3 regions of the Mesorhizobium sp. WSM4830 genome follow, and region 3 is predicted to be linked to each of the others. Evidence: predicted binding sites of a transcription regulator. Region 3 holds the regulator's gene; each other region holds the start of a gene.
The links. The regulator LexA, encoded in region 3, represses DNA repair genes until DNA is damaged. The targets are predictions, from matches to a motif close to TGTTCNNNNTGTGTTCNG.

Region 1 (6,439 bases), on a different contig from region 3:
GTTTCGAGGCGCCGCGCAGGAACGAGAAGTTCGACTGGATGCCGAATTCGGCATAAGGGATGGCCGTCAGCGCATTCATGCGAAGATCCCATGCATGAACCAGCGCGGCGAAGGCTGCGAGGCGCCGTAGAGGCCCTGGCGATAGAGCCAGTAACGGCGGCCGTCGGCATCCTCGATGCGGAAATAATCCCGGGTTGGCTCATCTTCTCGTCCCGCCGCCTCTCGCCACCATTCCGGCGCGATGCGCTCCGGCCCTTCGGCGCGCGCGACCCGGTAGAGCGCGCGCCGCCAGCGGAAGTTCAAAGGCGGGCCTTCCGGCATTTCGGTCGCCGGCACCTCGATCGGCTCGGGCGAACGGAAAAGCCGGATCGGCCGTTCCGGCTGGAAGACGGTCGAGGGAGCGTCCTTCGCCTTGTCGGGCTGCTTCGGCGGCGAGCTTCTCTGCGGCGCCTCCGCGAAGGGAAGGGTGGCGACGGCGCGCTCCGGGAAATGGCTCTCGACGGCGACCGGCTTCAAGACCGCGCCTTCGCCGAGCCGGGCGCGAATGCGGTCGGCAAAAAGCGCGAGATCGGCACCGTCGTCGTTCGTCTCGCCGGCAAGGTCGGCCTGCTGCATGTCGAAGGCGGCGACGGTCAGCACCGAAAGGCGCACGAGATCGAAGCCATAGCCGGCGTCGATATCCTGTTCGAGCGTGGCAAGCCTTTCATGGAACAATTTCTGGATCAGCCGCGGCTCGCGCAGAGGCCGCGAGGTGCCGACGGCGATGCGGCTGACACCGCCATCGACGCGGAAAAGCAGCAGCGCCAGCCGCCTTGCGCCCTCGCCGCGACGCTCGAGGTCGCTCTTCAAGGTGGTCGCCAGCATGCCTGTCAGCCGCTCGATGTCCTCGGTCAGCATGATCGGTTCGGCAAGGTGACGCTCGACCGAAAGCGGTGCCACCGGCAGGCGCGGCGACACGGCCTCCTCGAGGCGGCCAAGCGCCTGGTCGAGGCGCAAGAGCAGCGATGCGCCGAAGCGGCGGGCCAGCGGCGCGCGCGGTGCTGCCATGACGGCGCCCGCCGTGCGCAGGCCGACGCTTTCGAGGCTGGCGCGGACCTCCGGGCCGATGCGCAGCGCCGCCAGAGGCAAGGGCGCGAGAAGCGCTTCCTCCTCGCCATCGGGAACGATGCGGTCGCCGGCAAACCGCGCCGCCGCCCAGGCAGCACCAGGCGTGGCGGCAAGCCCGGCGCGGACATCGAAGCCCTGATGGAAAAAACGCGACAGGATATCGTCCAGCATCGAGCGTTCGCCGCCGAAAAGATGGGTGCAGCCGGTGACGTCGAGATAGAGGCCGTCGGTCCCGTCGAGCGCCACCAGCGGGGTATAGCGGTCGCACCAGTCGGCGAGGCCTTCGAGCAGGCGCCGGTCGGCCTCCGGATCGGCCTCCACGATGTCGATCGAGGGATGCATGGCGCGCGCATCGGCTATGCCCATGCCGCGCTTCAGGTTAAGCGCCTCGCCCCGCTCGTCGAGGGCGGCGATGCGCTGGGTGTTCCCTTGGCGATGGCTGATCACGAGCGGTGGGTGAGATGGCGGCAGGTGATCCGACGGCCGGGAACGCCAGGACCGCCCCAGACGCTGCCGCAGGATCCTCTCGGCGGCGAGATGCGGAAACCACAGGGACAGGATTCTTTGGCCGTTCTGGGGCCCATTCCTGAGACCTTCTTTCCTCGCCCCGTCTTTCTTCGAATATGCGTTCATCGGGGTTCCACTCCAGTGTGAATTTTCCGGGCAAGGCAGTGCGGCTCTTGCCGATGGTGACGGTGAAGGCGGGCCGGCCGATCGAGCCGGTGAGCGGCCCGGCGAGCGTCTCGCGCGCTGCCGCCGGTGCCGGCGACAGGACGAGGCGGACCGGCGCTGCCGTCGGCTCGGGCTCGCCGGCCTGGCGCAGCAGGAGCAGCGGCCGGCCGGCACTCTGCGCCCGGGCGTGCAGCCGCCGCGTCGCGGTGAGGTCAAGCCGCTGCGGGCTGCCGCGGATTTCCAGGATGACAGCGGCCAGCGCCGTCATCCTGGCAGCCTCCTCGGCGACCCACAGCGCATCGAGCAGCCTTGGCGCCTCGGAAAACAGCAATTGCTCCGGCTCGATGCCGAAAAAGGCATGAAGCCCCCGGGCATAGGGAAAGCCGGCCTCGCGGAAAACTTCGGATGTGCCGATCCACAGCACCGGCAGTCGCGGCCCCTGGCTGAGGATCAGGCTGACGAGCGACAAGGCAAAACCGGCGACGGCCCCGGCATCGCGGGTCGCGGCGCCATGAAACTCGCTCAGTGCCGCCTTCGGCAGGCCGCCGCTCAGCGCAGCATCGAGGCGCTCGGCGCCGGTGCGCAAAAACGCATCGGGCGGCGCCACGGCGAGGCCGCGGCGGACAATGGTCAGATTCCGAGCGGGTGCCGGATGCCGAGAGGGTGCCGGACTCTGACGAGGGACATCCGCGTCAAACGACGAACCGGCCGGCGCCTCCAGGCGTTCGGGCAAGGTCCCTTCGATCTTCGCGATCTGGCGGCGCAGGGCAAAAACAGTCTCCCGCGCCACGGCGCTTGTCGCCATGACGGTCAGCTTCCACTCACAATTGTTCCTGTTATGTTCCTATAGATTCCAGAGGCCGCCCGAAGAGTCAAGCGGAGTCATGGAGAATTTATTCCTGTAGTTGGGGCGATGACACGGGCGCTCCAGTCCGATCATTTGCCGAGTCCGGCCTGAAAGCCTATATGCCGGGATCAAAGGACAAAGCATGGCTCGCATCTACCAAACACGCATCTGGCACGACCAGCTTTCGCCAACGATGGAGGAAATCGAGCTCCTGGCGCTGGAGGCCTATGCCCATCTGCCCGAGGAGTTTCGCAAGCTGACCGGTGAGATCGTCATTCAGATCGCCGAATTCCCGACCGACGAGATCATGGACGACCTTTCGCTGGAAACGCCCTTCGACCTGCTCGGCCTGTTCGAGGGGCGCGGCATCGCCGAGCGCTGGAATCCGCAGACCGGCGAGGGGCCGAACCGCATCACGCTCTATCGCCGCGCCATCCTCGACTACTGGGCCGAGAACGAGGAAACGCTGGGCGACATCGTCACCCATGTGCTGATCCACGAGATTGGCCACCATTTCGGCCTGTCGGACGACGATATGGAGAAGATCGAAGAGGCAGCGGAGTAGGATGTGCTGATATTCAGGTGATGCCGGCCTGCGAACGGCGGTTTCCTGCGCTTCCGGTGCTCACGTACCCAAAAGTACGCTCCGCTCCGGTTCTCGGAATCCACCATTCTCGGCGCGGCCTGACCTGAATCTCAACACACCCTGCTTCGGCGCTTTTGCAAAGCCTACCAGTCGCTGAGCTTGGTGTCGGGGCCGTATTCCTGGCCCTCGATGTCCTTCACCACCGCCTGGGCGCAGCGCATGGTCTTGGCCTCCTTGTCATAGGCATAGGTCGGCGAGCCGAACAGGTGCCAGCCCTTGTTGAGCGCCGCCGTCACCTTGTGGCAGAAGCTGGCGTCGTCCGGGCCGGACAGAAAGCGGTAGAGTTTCATTCTTCAATCCTGTCGTCAGTTGCGATAATCATGCGCGAACAGCGGCGGCCTTCGCCAGCAGTTTTTCGGCCTGCGCCAGATGCAGCCGCTCGACCATCTTGCCGTTCAGCGCAACTACCGCCCTACCGGTATTTTCGGCGAGCGCGAAGGCTTCCTTGATCGTGCGCGCCTCGGCCAATGCTTCAGGCGACGGTGCAAAGGCGCGGTTCGCGGCCTCGATCTGGGCTGGATGGATCAGCGACTTGCCGTCAAAACCCATGGCGGCCGCTTCCGTGCACTCGCGCGCAAAGCCGTCCATATCGCTAAAATCATTGAAGACGCCATCGAGCAGGTCAAGGCCGCCGGCACGCGCCGCGAGCACCATCTGCATCAGCCATGGCACGAGATAGCGCCGGTCGGGCGTGGCGAGAATGCCTGTGTCCTTGACCAGATCATTCGTTCCGGTAACGAAACAAACCAGTCGAGAGGCCGGATCGCGGCCGAGCTCAGCGATCGGCCCGATGTTGAGCAGCGCCTTGGGCGTCTCGAGCATCGCCCACAGCTTGACCTCGTCCGGGATAAAATTGTCGTCGAGCACGTCGCCGGCCTCGAGGATGTCGCGGGGCGTATCGACCTTGGGCAGCAAGATGGCGTCGGGTGTGCATTTTGCCGCGGCCAGCAGGTCGGCGCCGCCCCACTCGCTCGACAGCGCGTTGATGCGTACGACCATCTCGCAGCGCCGATCGGAACGGCCGGCGAAAACCGCCGCCAGCTTTTCGCGCGCGGAAGGCTTGTCGACCGGGGCGACGGCGTCCTCGAGATCGATGACGACGGCATCGCAGGCCAGCGACGGGATTTTTGCCAGCGCCTTGTCGTTCGAGGCCGGGACGTAAAGCACCGAGCGGCGCGGGCGATAGCTTTCGGTGGTCATCTCCGATCTATGCCGCCTGCAGCCGGCCGAGGCAAGCCGTGCACAAAAACTGCACGCAATTTCGGAAAATCTCCTCGTCTCCGCCCCGCTTGCCACCCGACAGAATGCGACAAGGGCGGCATGCAAGAAAAAACGAACTCCCGTTGGTCCCTGCCGTACCGGCTTCGCCGCGAAAGCTGGTGGCTCGTCGATCCGGCCCAGACTTTGGCAACCCTCCTCCCTTTCGTCCGCAAATCCCTGCCCACCGGCCGCATCAAAGCCACCGAGAAAGCCCGATCATGACAGTGTTCCTCTCGGCGGCGCCGAGCTATTGCAGCCGCTTCGGCATTGCAGTCCTGCTCGTCGCGCTGGCTGATTTCTTTTTCTATGGCCAACCGGCGGGCATCACACTTTTCCTGTTCGGCGTTGCGATTGCCGCGGGGAGCATGGCTCTCCATCCTCTCGGCGTCTTCAACGATGGCAGGTTCTGGTTCAAGCCGGTTGCGCTGCTTGTGGCGCTGCTGCCGCTTGTGGAAAATGTCAGCGCACTGTCCGTCTCGATCGCGCTGGCGGCGACGGCCATCTTCGCGCTTTCACTGGCCGGACGGTTGCGGCGCGGCCTTGCCCGCGTCGCCGGCCAACTCTCGCTGTTCCTGCTGGCAACGCCATTTCGGCTCGTCCTGGATTTCCTCCGCTGGCGCACGGCGGCGCGGCGGCTTGGCCGGCGGCGCGTGCGCCTTGCGGCGATCGCCGTCTGGGTCATGCCGCTGAGCCTCGGCGCGGTGTTCCTCGCCCTGTTCGGCGCCGCCAATCCGGTCATCGAATACTGGTTCTCGCTGATCGACCTGATGGCACTGCTCAACCTCATCCAGCTGCCACGTCTCGCCTTCTGGCTGTTCGTGCTTGCCGGCGTCTGGGCCTTTCTGTGGCCGCGGCTGCCGCGCTTGTTCCGCCGCCGCAAAGTGTCGCCAGCCAGCGCACCGGCGACGCCGGCCACCAGGACCACCATCGAAGACATCGTCTTCGGCAAGGCCGCCATTCTCCGCGCGCTTGTTGTCTTCAACATCCTGTTCGCGGTGCAGAGCGCACTCGACGCCACCTATCTGTGGGGCGGTATCGCGCTTCCCGACGGGCTGACCTATGCCGCCTACGCGCATCGCGGCGCCTACCCGCTGATCGTCACGGCGCTGCTGGCCGCCGGCTTCGTGCTGGCGGCGCTGAGGCCGGGAAGTGCGACCTCCGGCGATCCGCTCATACGCCGGCTGGTTTATGTGTGGGTGGCGCAGAACATCCTCCTGGTGATCTCGTCGATCCTGCGGCTCGATCTCTATATCGGCATCTATGCGCTGACCTATTGGCGTGTCGCCGCCTTCGTCTGGATGGGGCTGGTGGCGGCGGGCCTTGTCCTGATCATCGCCCGCATCGCGCGCGAAAAGTCCAACGAATGGCTGCTTTCCGCCAATCTTCTGACGCTATCGGCGACGCTCTATGCCTGCTCGTTCATCAACTTTGCCGCGCTGATCGCCAACTACAATGTCGACCATTGCCTCGAAATGACCGGCCAAGGCACCCAGCTCGACGTCTGGTACCTGCGCTCGCTCGGCCCCGGCGCCTTGCCGGCCCTCGATCGCTCCGTCCAGCACAAGAGCAGGACGGTTTCTGCGGAGGATGCCTCCATCCGCGAACTCGCAGGCTGGTATGCACAGGACGAAGCACGCTTCCGCGCCGGCCAGGAAAACTGGCGCGCGTGGAGCTTTCGCAATTGGCGGATCAATCGCACCCTCGACAGGCGTGGCGCATTCGTGGTTCCTCCGATGTCCGAACCCTTCATGCCGGGCCGCTGATTTGATGCCGCACCACATACTGGTCGCCGACGACGATCCGCACATTCGCGAAATCATCTGCTTCGCACTGGAAAAGGCCGGCATGAAAACGCTGGCGGTGCCGGACGGCGCGGCTGCCTTGCAGGCGATCGAACGCCGTGCGCC
Region 2 (6,439 bases), on a different contig from region 3:
CAATCTTGAGGTCACCTCCATCGATGTCGGCAACCCTGCCACCAACGTCATCCCCGCGAAGGCGGCCGCTACCTTCAATATCCGCTTCAACGACACATGGACCGCCGAGACGATCCAGGCCGAGATCCACAATCGCCTCGACCGGGCCGCGAAACGCAAGAAATACCGCGCCGGCAAGAAGACGCCGGTCGACTACGAGATCGCTTGGCGCGACGGGCCGAGCCATGTTTTCCTGACACGCGACGACCGGTTGATCGAGACGCTTGGCGGCTCGATCAAGGCGGTGACCGGCAGAAAGCCGGCGCTCTCCACCTCCGGCGGCACCTCCGATGCCCGCTTCATCAAGGATTATTGTCCGGTGGTCGAATTCGGCCTTGTCGGCAAGACCATGCACATGGTCGACGAGCGCGTGGCGATTGCCGACCTCGAGACGCTGACGCAGATTTATCTGCGCTTCGTTGAAGACTGGTTTGCGCAGGACATATCCTAGTGATGCTTTCAGCGGATGAAACCTACGCTTCGCTTGCCGGCGCCTGGCGGCTGATGCTCGGCAAGGCCGACGGATTTCGCCTGCTCGACCTTTCGGCGGACGGTTTCTGGAACTCCTTTTTTGCCATCGTCGTCGCGGCGCCGGCACTGATCGTCGGCTGGGTCGGTATTGCCAACGAGATCGGCGATCCCAACGCATTCGTCGGCCGTTTCAGCATGGTGATCCGCCTGGCCACCGTCGATATCGGCGCTTGGGTGCTGCCGCTCATAGGCCTCGCCCTGGTGGCGCCGCGGGTCGGCGTCGGCGGCCGTTTCGTCCATTATGTCGTGGCCAGCAACTGGGCCTCGGCGATCATCGCCTGGATGATGCTGCCGGTGGCGCTGCTCAGCCTGTTTGTCCCCTTCAACGACCAATTCGTTGTGTTTACGGCGCTGGTTCTGTTTCTAGTGTCTCAGGTCTTGTTCTGGCGGATGACCAACGCAGCCATTGGCAAAGGCGCGGCGGTCACCACCGTGGTATTCGTCAGCATGCTCGTGGCTTCGAAGTTGGTCTCAGTCGTTCTTCAGGCGTTGCTCGGCATTTCCATGCCCGAGATATCCACCCCCGGATAATCGACGCCGACGAGAAACAGCCCGTCGGGCGGCGCCACCTGACCGCAGGCTGCACGGTCGCGCGCCTCAAGCGCCGCCTTGAGGTCGGCAATAGTCCAGCCGCCTTCGCCGACACGTTTGAGCGAGCCGACCATCGAGCGCACCTGGTTGTGCAGGAATGACCGCGCCGAAGCGCGGATTTCGATGAAATCGCCCGCCCGGCTGACATCCAGTCGGTCGAGCGTGCGGACCGGGCTGGTGGCCTGGCACTGGGTCGAGCGGAAGGTGGTGAAATCATGCCGGCCAAGCAGCACCTTTGCCGCTTCGTGCATGGCAGCCGCATCGAGCTGCTTCGGTACCCACCAGATCTTGCCCTTGTCGAGCGCCGCCGGCGCGCGGCGGTTGACGATGCGGTAGAGGTAATGGCGGCCGATCGCCGAGAAACGCGCATCGAAGCCATCCGGCACGACGGCGGCCTTCAGTATGGCGATGCGCACCTTGGCCGCCTGCAGATGCGCGTTGACGGCGTCGCGCACCTTGTCGCCGGGCCATGCCTTGATCAGATCGACATGCGCCACCTGAGCGGTCGCATGGACGCCGGCATCGGTGCGGCCGGCGGCGCGCAGCGAAACCTGCTCACCACAGAACTTCTCGATCGCCTGCTCGATCGCCTGCTGCACCGAAGGCTGGTTGGCCTGGCGCTGCCAGCCGGCGAAGAGACTGCCGTCATATTCGATGTCGAGGCGAAAACGCGGCATTCCCGGATCGAGGCGAAATCAGGCGGCGAGGGCTGAGCCGAAGGCCGAGGCGTAGACCAGCCTGCCGGTCTCCGGCGCCTCGCCCCAGGCAAGCGCCTGCAGAGCCTCGCTTTGGTAGTCGCTCTCGAATTTCGCTGCACGGGCGCGGCTGTAGCCGAACCGGCCATAGTAAGCCGGATCGCCGAGCACCACGGCGAGCGTCTCGTCGGCAGCCTTCAGGCGGATATGCGCCTCGCGGACCAGCGCACCGCCGATGCCGGTGCCATGGAACGACGGCTCGACCGCCAAAGGAGCCAAAGCCACCGCCGGGAAGCTTTTGCCGCCATTCTGAACGAAAAGCCGTGAAAACAGGATATGGCCGACCACTTGCCCGTCTTCGTCCGCCACCAGTTCGACGACGGCATCACCGCCGGTGACCAGCGCGTCGACCAGTCCGGCCTCCGTCTGCTGGCCGAATGCGTGTTCTTCGACAAGGCGGATCGCCTCGCGGTCCCGCGGCGTCGCCGCGCGTATGGACATCATGCTCATGACAATTTCATTCCTTTTTCGAGCTTGGCCCCGCGCAGAAACTCCTGCGCGGCAATGGGCCTTCCGCCCGCACGTTGAACTTCGACCAGACTGATCGCGCCTGACCCGCAGGCGACCGTCAGCCGGTCATCGAGAATTCCTCCCGGTTCGCCGGCGCCTTGCGAGAGCGTCGAGCGAAGCAGTTTCAGCCGTTCCAAGCGGCCGCCGATTTCGGCCTCGCACCATGCACCGGGAAAGGGCGACAGGCCGCGAATCTGGTTGTGCACGTCGCCGGCAGGTCGCAGCCAGTCTATGCGAGTCTCCGATTTATCGATTTTCTTGGCGTAGGTCACCCCCACCTCCGCCTGAGTGGTAAATGTCAGCGTATTCCGCTCCAGCCGTTCGAGCGCCTGCACCATCAGCGAAGCACCGAGAACCATCAGCCGGTCGTGCAGATCGCCGGCCGTCATGTCGGGTCCAATGGCGCATTTTTCAACCATTGCCACCGGCCCGGCGTCGAGGCCTTCCTCCATCCGCATCACCATCATGCCCGTCTCGGTATCGCCGGCCATGATGGCGCGCTGGATAGGGGCAGCGCCGCGCCAGCGCGGCAACAGCGATGCGTGGCCATTGAGGCAACCGCGCCGCGGCGCCTCGAGAATGGGTTTGGGCAGAAGCAGCCCGTAGGCGACGACCACGGCCACATCGGCGCGCAAGGCGCGGAACCCCTCCTGCTCCGCCTCGCTCTTCAGCGACACCGGCGCGCGAACCTCGACGCCCAGCCGCTCCGCTTCGCGCTGCACCGGCGACGGCGTCAGCTCGAGCCCGCGCCGGCCGCCGGCACGCGGCGGCTGCGTGTAGACGGCTGCCAGTTCATGCCCGGCCCCGGCAATCGCCCGCAAGGTCGGAACGGAGAATTCTGGCGTACCCATGAAGACGACACGCAGGGGCATTCGTCGACCCCTATCCCACCATCTTGCCCGGCGCCTTGTCCCTGGCGAGCTTTTTGAACTTCTTGACCACCATGTCGCGCTTCAGTTTTGAGATGTGATCGATGAACAGCACGCCGTTGAGATGGTCGATTTCATGCTGCAGGCAGGTCGCCATCAGCCCTTCGGCCTCGATCTCCTGCAGCTGACCGTCGCGATCGAGATACTTTATCCGCACCGCCGCCGGCCGCTCGACCTCGGCGTAGTAGTCCGGGATCGACAGGCAGCCTTCCTCATAGACCGAACGCTGGTCGGAGCTTTCGAGGATTTCGGGATTGATGAAGACGTGCGGTGCCGGCGTCTCGTCCTCTTTGGCGAGGTCGATCACCAGCATGCGCAAGGGTTCGCCGACCTGGATCGCCGCGAGGCCAATGCCGGGCGCGTCATACATGGTGTCCAGCATGTCGCCGGCCAGTTTGCGCAAATCGCCGTCGACACGCTCGACCGGTTTTGAAACCTGACGCAGGACGGGATCGGGAAGGATGATAAGCGGCTTGATCGACATGGCGTCTCACCTAAGACCTCGCAGGAAAAGCGTCAACCGGGACGCCTTCGGGTCGTTCCCGTTTTGATCTGTGCCAGCGAACCGAATCATCTATGCTGTCGGCATGAACGATCTGGCCACCATCCTGTCCGAACCTGTAGCCCGCCTCGGCGCCACCACGATCACGCTGGGCCATGCCCTGGGTTTCGGCGCAATGCTGTTCCTCGGACTGTTCGCGGCGCTCGTCGTTGCGCTCTGGCGATCGGCCAAGGCGCGTGCAATGGCGGCCGCCGAAGCCGCCGACCACGCCCGCGACGCCGAGGCGAGGATGGCCGGCATCTTGGCAAGCCAGGCGGAAATGCAGGGCCGCATGGGCGCCATCGCCGAAGTGTTCGGGGCGCGCCAGGCGGAACTGACACAGTCGATCGGCCAGCGCCTCGATGCCATGACCGGCCGCTTGGGCCAGACCATGACCGAGCAGACGAGATCGACGCATGAGAGCCTCGCCAAGCTGCAGGAACGGCTGGCGGTTATCGATATCGCGCAAGGCAACATCCAGTCGCTGGCCGGCCAGGTCGTGCAATTGCAGGCGATCCTTTCCAACAAGCAAACGCGCGGGGCCTTCGGCCAGTCGCGCATGGAAGCCATCGTCGCCGACGGATTGCCGCACGGCGCCTATGAATTCCAGGCGACCTTGTCGAATGGCAGCCGGCCCGACTGCCTGGTGAAGATGCCGAACGGCGCACCGTCGCTTGCCATCGATGCAAAGTTTCCGCTCGAGGCCTGGAATGCCATCCGTGCCGCCGAAGGCGCCGACCTGCAGAAGTCCGCCGCTCAGGCTTTCCGCCGCGACATCGAGGTGCATGTCCGCGATATCTCCGAAAAATACCTGATCCAGGGCGAGACGCAGGACACCGCCTTCATGTTCGTGCCCTCGGAATCGGTGTTCGCCGAAATCCACGAGAATTTCGAGGCCGTTGTCCAGAAGGCGCATCGATCGCGGATCGTCATCGTCTCGCCGTCGCTTTTGATGCTGTCGATCCAGGTCATCCAGGCGATCCTCAAGGATGCCCGCATGCGCGAGCAGGCGCACCTGATCCAGGGCGAGGTCATCCGGCTGATGGAAGACGTCTCCCGGCTCGACGAGCGGGTACGCAAACTGCAGACGCATTTCGGCCAATCGGCCAGGGATATCGACGACATTCTGGTCTCGACATCGAAGGTGACCAGGCGCGGACAAAAGATCGAGGCGCTGGAGTTTGGCGTGCAGCCGGCGGAGGACACCGCTGGTTCGAATGGCAGCGGAGCAAAAGCGGAAAGCAGCCCGCGCGTCGCCGATTCGAAAACCGGGCAATTGAGGCTGAGGGTCGTCGAAGGCGACGATTGAGAGCTATGCTGGAACCCGGAGCCGAACGCTTCGCCCGGGTCCGGCGCTACTGCTCCTCGATGATGATTGTGCCTTCGAATTCCGGCAGCCAATGCAGCGCCGAGCGATGCCAGATCTGCTTTCTCGGCACCAGTTGATCGCGCTGCCGTGTCGTGCCGACCCTGATACCGTAAACCTTCGGTCCCTCGCCCGCCGACGTGGCGTAGAGATGCGAGCCGCACTCACCGCAAAATGCCTGGGCGCGCTTGGCGCCGCTCGAACCGGTCTTGATGTAGATTTTCGGCGTGCCCTTGGTGATCCTGTAATTGTCCTCGGACGCCGGCACGGTGACGCGAAAGGCCGTTCCGGTTAGCTTCTGACAATCGACGCAGTGACAAATGGTGGTCTTTTCCGGATCGACTTCGGCCTCGTAAGTGATGGCGCCGCAATGACACCCGCCGTCGATTTTCATCTTCGTTCCTCCTGGAGCTTTTGCCCGCAATCATAACCGGGACTGCCCGATGGCGCAGCCATTTTCCTCAGACCGGTTCCCCTCCGGACGCCGCCAAGGCCTTGCTCCGGCGTTCCCAGGTGCCGGTGGTCTGCGGCTTGACGAAGAGCCGCGTCACCTCCGGCATCTCCGCCTTCAGCCGTGTCTCGAGGCGCTCGACGCAGGTCTCTATCTCGGGCGCCGACAAATGGTCCTCGAACTCGATGCTTAGAGCGGCGACGATCTCCTGCGGACCCATATGCAGCGTCAGCACGCCATTTGCCCACTGCACCGCCGGGTCCTGCTGGACGATGGCCAGCACTTTCATTTGCACCTCGGGCGAGGCCGGCTCGCCGAGCAGCAGGCTCTTGCTTTCGCGCGCCAGGAAGACCGCGGTCGCGCCCAGGATGAGCGCGATGCCGATCGACGCGGCGCCGTCGAGCTTCGGCATGTCCAGCAATTCCGCCGCCAATATGCCGGCAAAGGCGACAACGAGGCCGAGAAGTGCCGCGCTGTCCTCGAAGAGTACGGTGTAGACACTCGGATCCTTGCTGAGCTGCACCGCCTCGAGCCAGCCGTGGCTGCCTTTTTGGTGGCGGAATTCCTTCAGCGCCACCAGCCAAGAGGTGCCTTCGAAGAGGAAGGAAAGGCCAAGGACAGCGTAGTTCACCTTGGCGTTGGCGATCGGCTCCGGCGTCATGATGTGCGTCACGCCTTCGTAGAACGATATGCCGGCGCCCAGTGCAAAGACGAGGAGCGCAACGA
Region 3 (6,439 bases):
CCGACACCATCGTCATCCAGGAGAACGTCCGCGATCTCGGCGGCGGTGTCGTAGAAGTGACGGAGCCGACGGTGCAGGGGCGCAACATCCGCCGCCTCGGGCTCGATTTCGCCAAGGGCGATGTCCTGCTGCCCAAGGGCCGCCTGCTCGATCCGGCGGCCTTGTCGCTGGCTGCGTCGGCCAACCACCCCGAGGTCCGCGTGGTCAAACGGCCGCTGGTCGCCATCATCGCAACCGGCGACGAATTGCTGCCGCCGGGCAGCAATCTTGGCCCCGACCAGATCATCTCCTCCAACGCCTATGGTGTCGCCGCTGCCACACAGTCGGTCGGTGCGCGCGCGCTCGACCTTGGCATCGCACCGGACCGCAGGGAGGCGATCGCCGCATTGGTTGAAAAGGCCGTGAAGGCTGGCGCGAACGTCATCGTCACGCTGGGCGGTGCCTCGGTCGGTGACCACGACTTCGTCCATGACGTGCTGACCGGGCAAGGCATGACGCTCGATTTCTGGAAGATCGCCATGCGGCCGGGCAAGCCGCTGATGTTCGGGCGGCTGGGCGACATTCGCTGCATCGGCCTGCCCGGCAATCCGGTGGCAAGCCTGGTCTGCACTCAGCTCTTCCTGAAGCCGCTGCTGGCGCGGCTCGGCGGCCGCGCCTTTCAGCAGGATATGCGTCGGGCACGGCTCGGTGCTGCCATGCCGGCCAACGATCTCAGGCAGGATTATGTGCGGGCTGTTGTCACAGACGACGCCGGCACCCTCGCGGCGACGCCGTTCGGCATCCAGGACTCCTCGATGCTGAAAATGCTGGCCGATGCCAACGGATTGATCGTCCGCGCGCCGTTCGCGCCTGCCGCGGCGGCGGGCTCCCCCTGCGACGTGCTGATGCTACGCTGAACCTGCCTCACTCCGAGATCAAGGCCTGGGTCAGCCGATGGTCTGGATCGGCCAAACCGTCGATGATGTTGAAATGGTGCCGGTCAGGCTCGACCACAGAGCTGGTCGAGGCACCTAGGCCGATCCAGATGTTGGCCAGCACCGCGCTCTGGCGCAGGAATTCGGCGCGCTCGCCGCCGCCGGCCCAGCAGGTCAGGCGGGCCTTGTCCATCGGGCGCAGCAGCACCGGGCTTTCGGCCTGCGCCTCGGCCTCATCGATCGCCAGCGTCTCGTTCATGCCGGTGCACATGATCGGGCGCAAATCGTGCACTCCCGAGATCGACACCACGCGACGAACGCGCCGGACCACTTCGGGCGCCAGCGGCGTCGTCGCCGTAACCATCCGGCTAACAAGATGGCCGCCGGCCGAGTGTCCGGTCAGCATCAGCGGCCCTGCGACCATCGCCGCCGCTGTGCCGATCGCCGCGCCGACTTCCTTGACGATGCCGGCAATGCGTATCTGCGGACAGAGCGTGTAGGACGGCATCGCAACCGCATAGCCGCGATCAACAGGGCCAGCGGCAAGATGCGACCAGAAACTCTTGTCGAATGCCATCCAGTAGCCGCCATGGACGAACACCACGAGCCCCTTGGGCTTGGTGGCCGGCAGGAAAAGATCGAGACGGTTGCGTGGTTTATCGCCATAGGCCAAGTCGAGCCGCGCCCTGCCCTCGGTCGAAAGCACGTCGCGGAAAACCCGCGCTGGCTCGATCCAGGCCGCCGGCCAGCGATCGCTGCCGGCTATATTGGCGCCGTTGGCATAGGCGTTATCCCAATCGGCAATGTGACGTTCGAACACCCTGCGCCCTCCCCTGGCAATATGGCCTTGCAACGCAAAGCATCGCGCGGCGCGTCGTCGCCAGCCTCACGGCTCCAGCTCTCGCATCAATCTCAAGTGACAGCCGCCTTGATGGCGAAGCGCGCATCCTTCCACGCACCGGTGCGCAGGATGTCCTCAAGCACTTCGACGGCCTGCCAGACATCGGCATAGCCGACATAGAGCGGGGTGAAGCCGAAGCGCATGGTCGATGGCGCGCGAAAATCGCCGATCACGCCACGTTCGATCAGCGCGCGCATGATCTGGTAGCCATGCTCATGCATGAATGAAATCTGGCTGCCGCGTTTTTCCCCGTCGCGCGTGCTTTCGAGCGTGAGCCCGTAAGTGCCGCACTTTGCCTCGACAAGCTCGATGAACAGATCGGCCAGCGCAATGCTCTTCTTGCGCACCGCCGTCATGTCGACATCGTTCCAGATGTCGAGCGCGCCCTTCAGCGTGCGCATCGACAGGATCGGCTGGGTGCCGCACAGAAACCGGCGGATGCCGGTGCCGGCCGCATAGCCTGGCTCGAAGGCGAAGGGCCGTGCATGGCCCCACCAGCCGGTGAGCGGCTGCTGGATGTCGGCAAGATGCCGCTCAGCCGCATAGATGAAGGCAGGCGCGCCCGGTCCGCCATTCAGATATTTGTAAGTGCAGCCAACGGCAAAATCGGCTTTTGCCTTGTCGAGCTCGACTGGCATCGCACCGGCGGTGTGGCAGAGATCCCAGACGATCATCGCCCCGGCTTCCTGGGCCCTGCGCGTCAGCGCCGGCATGTCGCGCAGTTCGCCCGACTTGTAGTTGACGTGGTTGACCAGCACCACGGCGGTGCGTGCGTCGATCAGCTCCTCGATGCTCGGCGCGTCGACCCCCGAGAGGCGCAGCAGCGTATCTTTTCGCGTCGAAACCACACCCTCAGCCATGTAGAGGTCCGTCGGAAAGCTATCGCCCTCGGCGACGATGACCTGCCGCTCCGGTCGCATAGCCATGGCGGCGTGCAGCAGCTTGTAGATGTTGACCGACGTCGTGTCGCAGACCACCGTCTGGCCGGCCGCGGCGCCAATCAGGCGCCCGAGCTGGTCGCCGAGTTCGAGCGGCATGTTGAACCAGCCGGCCACGTTCCAGGCGCGGATAAGATCATGCGACCATTCTTCGGTCGCGGCCTTGCGCAATTCATCGAAAGCGGCACGTGAAGCAGCTCCTAGCGAATTGCCGTCGAGATAGATCACTCCTTGCGGCAACACAAAGCGGTCGCGCATCGCGCGCAGCGGATCCGCGGCATCCATCGCCTTTACGGCCACGAGATCGGGAATTCCTGTCATGATTTGCCTGCTCCCCCAAGATCCAACGCAACGCCGGACACGCATCGACTGTTCTTCCATTACCTGGTTGCGCGCAGCAAGACTCCACCGGCGAGAAGCAGCCTGACCAGGCGATGGAAACCAGGACCTAACCCGAGGTTGGCGTTTTGAGTTCGTTTCGTTCACGGTGCATTGACCAAACCGCACACTCGATAGGGTTCACTTCCGTGCCATTTGCCGACCGACGGCCGATGCCAATGTGGCCTTCCGGGAAGCCAGAAGGGCGCAAACGAAAGCAGAATCAAGGCGATGAGGCTCGCGACGGTGAAAGTGCGGTACCCCGGTTAGGGGACGTCGTTTGTTTCCCGAGCCTTAACGCATTCATTAAACTTTAAACAGTTGCGGAACACAACTGGAACAGATAGTGTTTGTTCTGGGTTTGTTTTTCTGATTCTGTTGGGGGTCGCTATGCTGACACGCAAACAACACGAACTGCTTATGTTCATCCACGAAAGATTGAAGGAAAGCGGTATCCCGCCTTCCTTCGACGAGATGAAGGAAGCGCTCGACCTGGCTTCCAAATCGGGAATCCACCGGCTTATTACGGCACTGGAGGAGCGCGGCTTCATTCGCCGTTTGCCCAACCGGGCCCGTGCGCTGGAGGTGCTGCGCCTGCCTGACTCGATCGCCCCCGGCCTCAATGCGGCACGCAAGTTCTCGCCGAGTGTCATCCAGGGCAGTCTTGGGCAAGGCGGTCCGCGGCAAGGCAAGCCGACATCGTCGCGCGTCCCTGCGGCCGGAAATGACGACGATGTCGTCGCCGCCGTTTCGATCCCGGTGATGGGCCGCATCGCCGCCGGTGTGCCGATCGACGCCATCCAGCACCAGACGCATTCGATTTCGGTGCCGCCGGATATGATCATGGGCGGCGAGCATTATGCGCTCGAGGTCAAAGGCGATTCGATGATCGAGGCTGGCATTTTCGACGGCGACACGGTGATCATCCGCAATGCCGATACGGCGAGCCCCGGTGAGATCGTGGTGGCACTGGTCGACGAGGAGGAAGCGACGCTGAAGCGGTTCCGCCGCAAGGGCGCTTCGATCGCCCTGGAAGCCGCCAATCCGGCCTACGAGACGCGCATCTTCGGACCAGACAGGGTCAAGGTGCAAGGCAAGCTCGTCGGACTGATCCGCCGCTACTGAGCTCCGCCCTTGGCGCCGGCTTTGGGTTTGTCGGCCCTGCGGTATGGCGGCAGGCCCCGCGCCGCGCGTGAAAATTTCCGCTGCACGTGCCAGGGCCGGTATGATTTTTCGACTGCGAAACGGATTTCGGCGCGTGTTGCCGCTTGTGGATCGAAATAGACGGCGGCACTTCCCGCGCGCGCCAGTTGCCGTTTGGTGACGACGAGGACCAGCCGGTCGTAGTAGCAGGGGTTATGGGCGGTGGCGTCGTCGATGACGATCAAACTGGCAAAGGCGCAGGCTGGCCGCGCAGTATTGCGGTCCTTGGCTTGCGCGATGATCGCGCCGGATGGATGCCTGGCAAGGCAGAGGCCGTCCGTGCAAATGAACGGCATGCCCGGCGGTAGTTCGGCCGGATCGGCAATGTCGAATTGCGGGTCGTTCTTTCCAGGTGTTTCCGGCGCGACGATAGCCTCTGATGTGAGCGCGCGTTTCCAGTTGTCGATGGTGAACTCATTCGGGCGTGCCCGGTTGATCGCGAGTTCACCGCTCCCAATCGGCAGCGCGACCAGCCGTGCGTCCTCCGAGATCAATACATCGGGTACGCGCGTCTGCGTTGTCGTCAGCAAGCCGGCGAGCGCAAAAGGAAGTGCCGCGAGCCGCAACCAGGTCGTCGCCATGCTGGCAATGACGAGGGCGATCGTCACCAGAAGGACGGATCTCAGCGAAATCAGCCCGACCGCATCGATCGGCGAGCGCTCGGAGATCCACCCGGACAGGGCGATCATCGCCGTTAGCCCCTTGCCCATCACATAGAGGAACGGCCCATCCGCACCGAACGGCATCGCCAGCGCGCTGAGAACGGCGAAGGGCATGACGACCAGTGAGACGATGGGCATGATGGCCAGATTGGCGAACAGGCTGAGCGGCGCCACGCGCTGGAAGTGCCATATGGCGAAAAGCGCCGTGGCGCTCCCTGCAATGATCGAGGTCATCGCTAGGCCGCCCATGCCCAGCAGGACCTTTCGCGTGGCAAAGCGTAGCGGCGACCGCCGCAGCGGCGGCGTGGCGGCCCTGCCGGCGCGGTAATCGGACCAGCCTGCATAGGCGCCGACAAGGGCCGCCGTCGCGGCGAAGGACATCTGGAAACTCGGACCGACCACCTCGTGCGGCGACACCAGGATGACCGCGATGGCCGAGATCGCCAGGTTGCGCATGGTGAGCGCGGCCCGGTCGAACAGCACGGCGATAAGCATCACCGCCAGCATGATGAAGCTGCGTTCGGCCGCTACCACAATGCCGGAAAAGACGAGGTAGGCCGCAATCGAAAAAAGCGCGGCGGCCGCGGCATATTTCTTGACCGGCCGTCGCGATGAGAAATCGGGAAACAGCGCAAAGGCGCCGCGTAGCAGCGCCATGATGGTGCCGGCGACCAACGCCATATGCAGCCCCGAGATAGAGATGATGTGATAGATGCCTGTACGCCGCATCGCTTCGTTGATCTCCTCGGGAATGCCGGCGCGCACGCCGACGATCAGCGCAGCGGCAATCTCGCCCTCGGCGCCGCCGATGCGGCTGCGGATATGGTCGGCGATGGATTCGCGCGCGTCTTCGATCGCGGAAGAAAGCTGCGCGGCAAGCGGCATGCTGCCCGACGGCACGACTTTCGGATTGCCGAGAAAAAAGCCGCTGCCGCCGATACCGGCGAAATAGCTGTCGAAGGAGAAATCATAGCTGTCGGGCCGCACCGGGCCGGTCGGCGGCAGCAGCCGCACATAGCCGGTGATCTCGGAACCGGCGGTGAGCTCAGCCGGTATCTTCATCGCCGAAACGCGGACCCGTTCCGGCATGTAGCGCAGTGTCGGCCTGGCGGTTGAGATCACATCGATCGTCAGCCTGATGCGGCCGCTCGCCATGGGCTCGTACGATACAACGCGACCCGTCAGCCGCGTCGAGATTTCGGAACCGAGCATATGCGTTCCGACACGCCAGGTCTCGAACTTGGCGGCAAGTACGCCAAGCGCGCAGAGTAACGCCACCATGAAACACAGGCGCGTCCTGGGCCATGACCGCGAGACGACGGCACAAAGGGCCGCGAGGAGCACGATTGCGATCGGCTGTGGAAAGGGCGGCTCCACCGCCAGCGCGAAATATACGACCACCCCGCATGCGAGGAACACCGGCACCAGCAGGAAGGCGACGCC

Region 1: a site for LexA is predicted at 2,608-2,625, ahead of AC0L2Y_RS03290 (ImuA family protein). Genes of this name have one in related genera too.
Region 2: a site for LexA is predicted at 3,893-3,910, ahead of AC0L2Y_RS13970 (DNA recombination protein RmuC). Genes of this name have one in related genera too.

What each region holds. Positions count from the first base shown of each region.
Region 1 is NZ_JBVVQI010000002.1:79,663-86,101, reverse strand. Features, by position in the region: gene AC0L2Y_RS03300 (error-prone DNA polymerase) at 1-79, opposite strand, end outside; gene AC0L2Y_RS03295 (DUF6504 family protein) at 76-1,554, opposite strand; gene AC0L2Y_RS03290 (ImuA family protein) at 1,487-2,584, opposite strand; gene AC0L2Y_RS03285 (metallopeptidase family protein) at 2,769-3,191, shown strand; gene AC0L2Y_RS03280 (DUF1737 domain-containing protein) at 3,356-3,562, opposite strand; gene AC0L2Y_RS03275 (HpcH/HpaI aldolase/citrate lyase family protein) at 3,591-4,472, opposite strand; gene AC0L2Y_RS03270 (DUF4153 domain-containing protein) at 4,751-6,295, shown strand; gene AC0L2Y_RS03265 (response regulator) at 6,300-6,439, shown strand, end outside.
Region 2 is NZ_JBVVQI010000009.1:74,783-81,221, reverse strand. Features, by position in the region: gene dapE (succinyl-diaminopimelate desuccinylase) at 1-490, shown strand, start outside; gene AC0L2Y_RS13995 (transporter) at 493-1,101, shown strand; gene truA (tRNA pseudouridine(38-40) synthase TruA) at 1,053-1,838, opposite strand; gene AC0L2Y_RS13985 (GNAT family N-acetyltransferase) at 1,857-2,366, opposite strand; gene fmt (methionyl-tRNA formyltransferase) at 2,363-3,292, opposite strand; gene def (peptide deformylase) at 3,309-3,839, opposite strand; gene AC0L2Y_RS13970 (DNA recombination protein RmuC) at 3,943-5,205, shown strand; gene AC0L2Y_RS13965 (GFA family protein) at 5,252-5,656, opposite strand; gene AC0L2Y_RS13960 (cation diffusion facilitator family transporter) at 5,724-6,439, opposite strand, start outside.
Region 3 is NZ_JBVVQI010000005.1:200,344-206,782, forward strand. Features, by position in the region: gene AC0L2Y_RS09665 (molybdopterin molybdotransferase MoeA) at 1-896, shown strand, start outside; gene AC0L2Y_RS09670 (alpha/beta hydrolase) at 904-1,734, opposite strand; gene kynU (kynureninase) at 1,827-3,074, opposite strand; gene lexA (transcriptional repressor LexA) at 3,522-4,256, shown strand; gene AC0L2Y_RS09685 (ComEC/Rec2 family competence protein) at 4,250-6,439, opposite strand, start outside.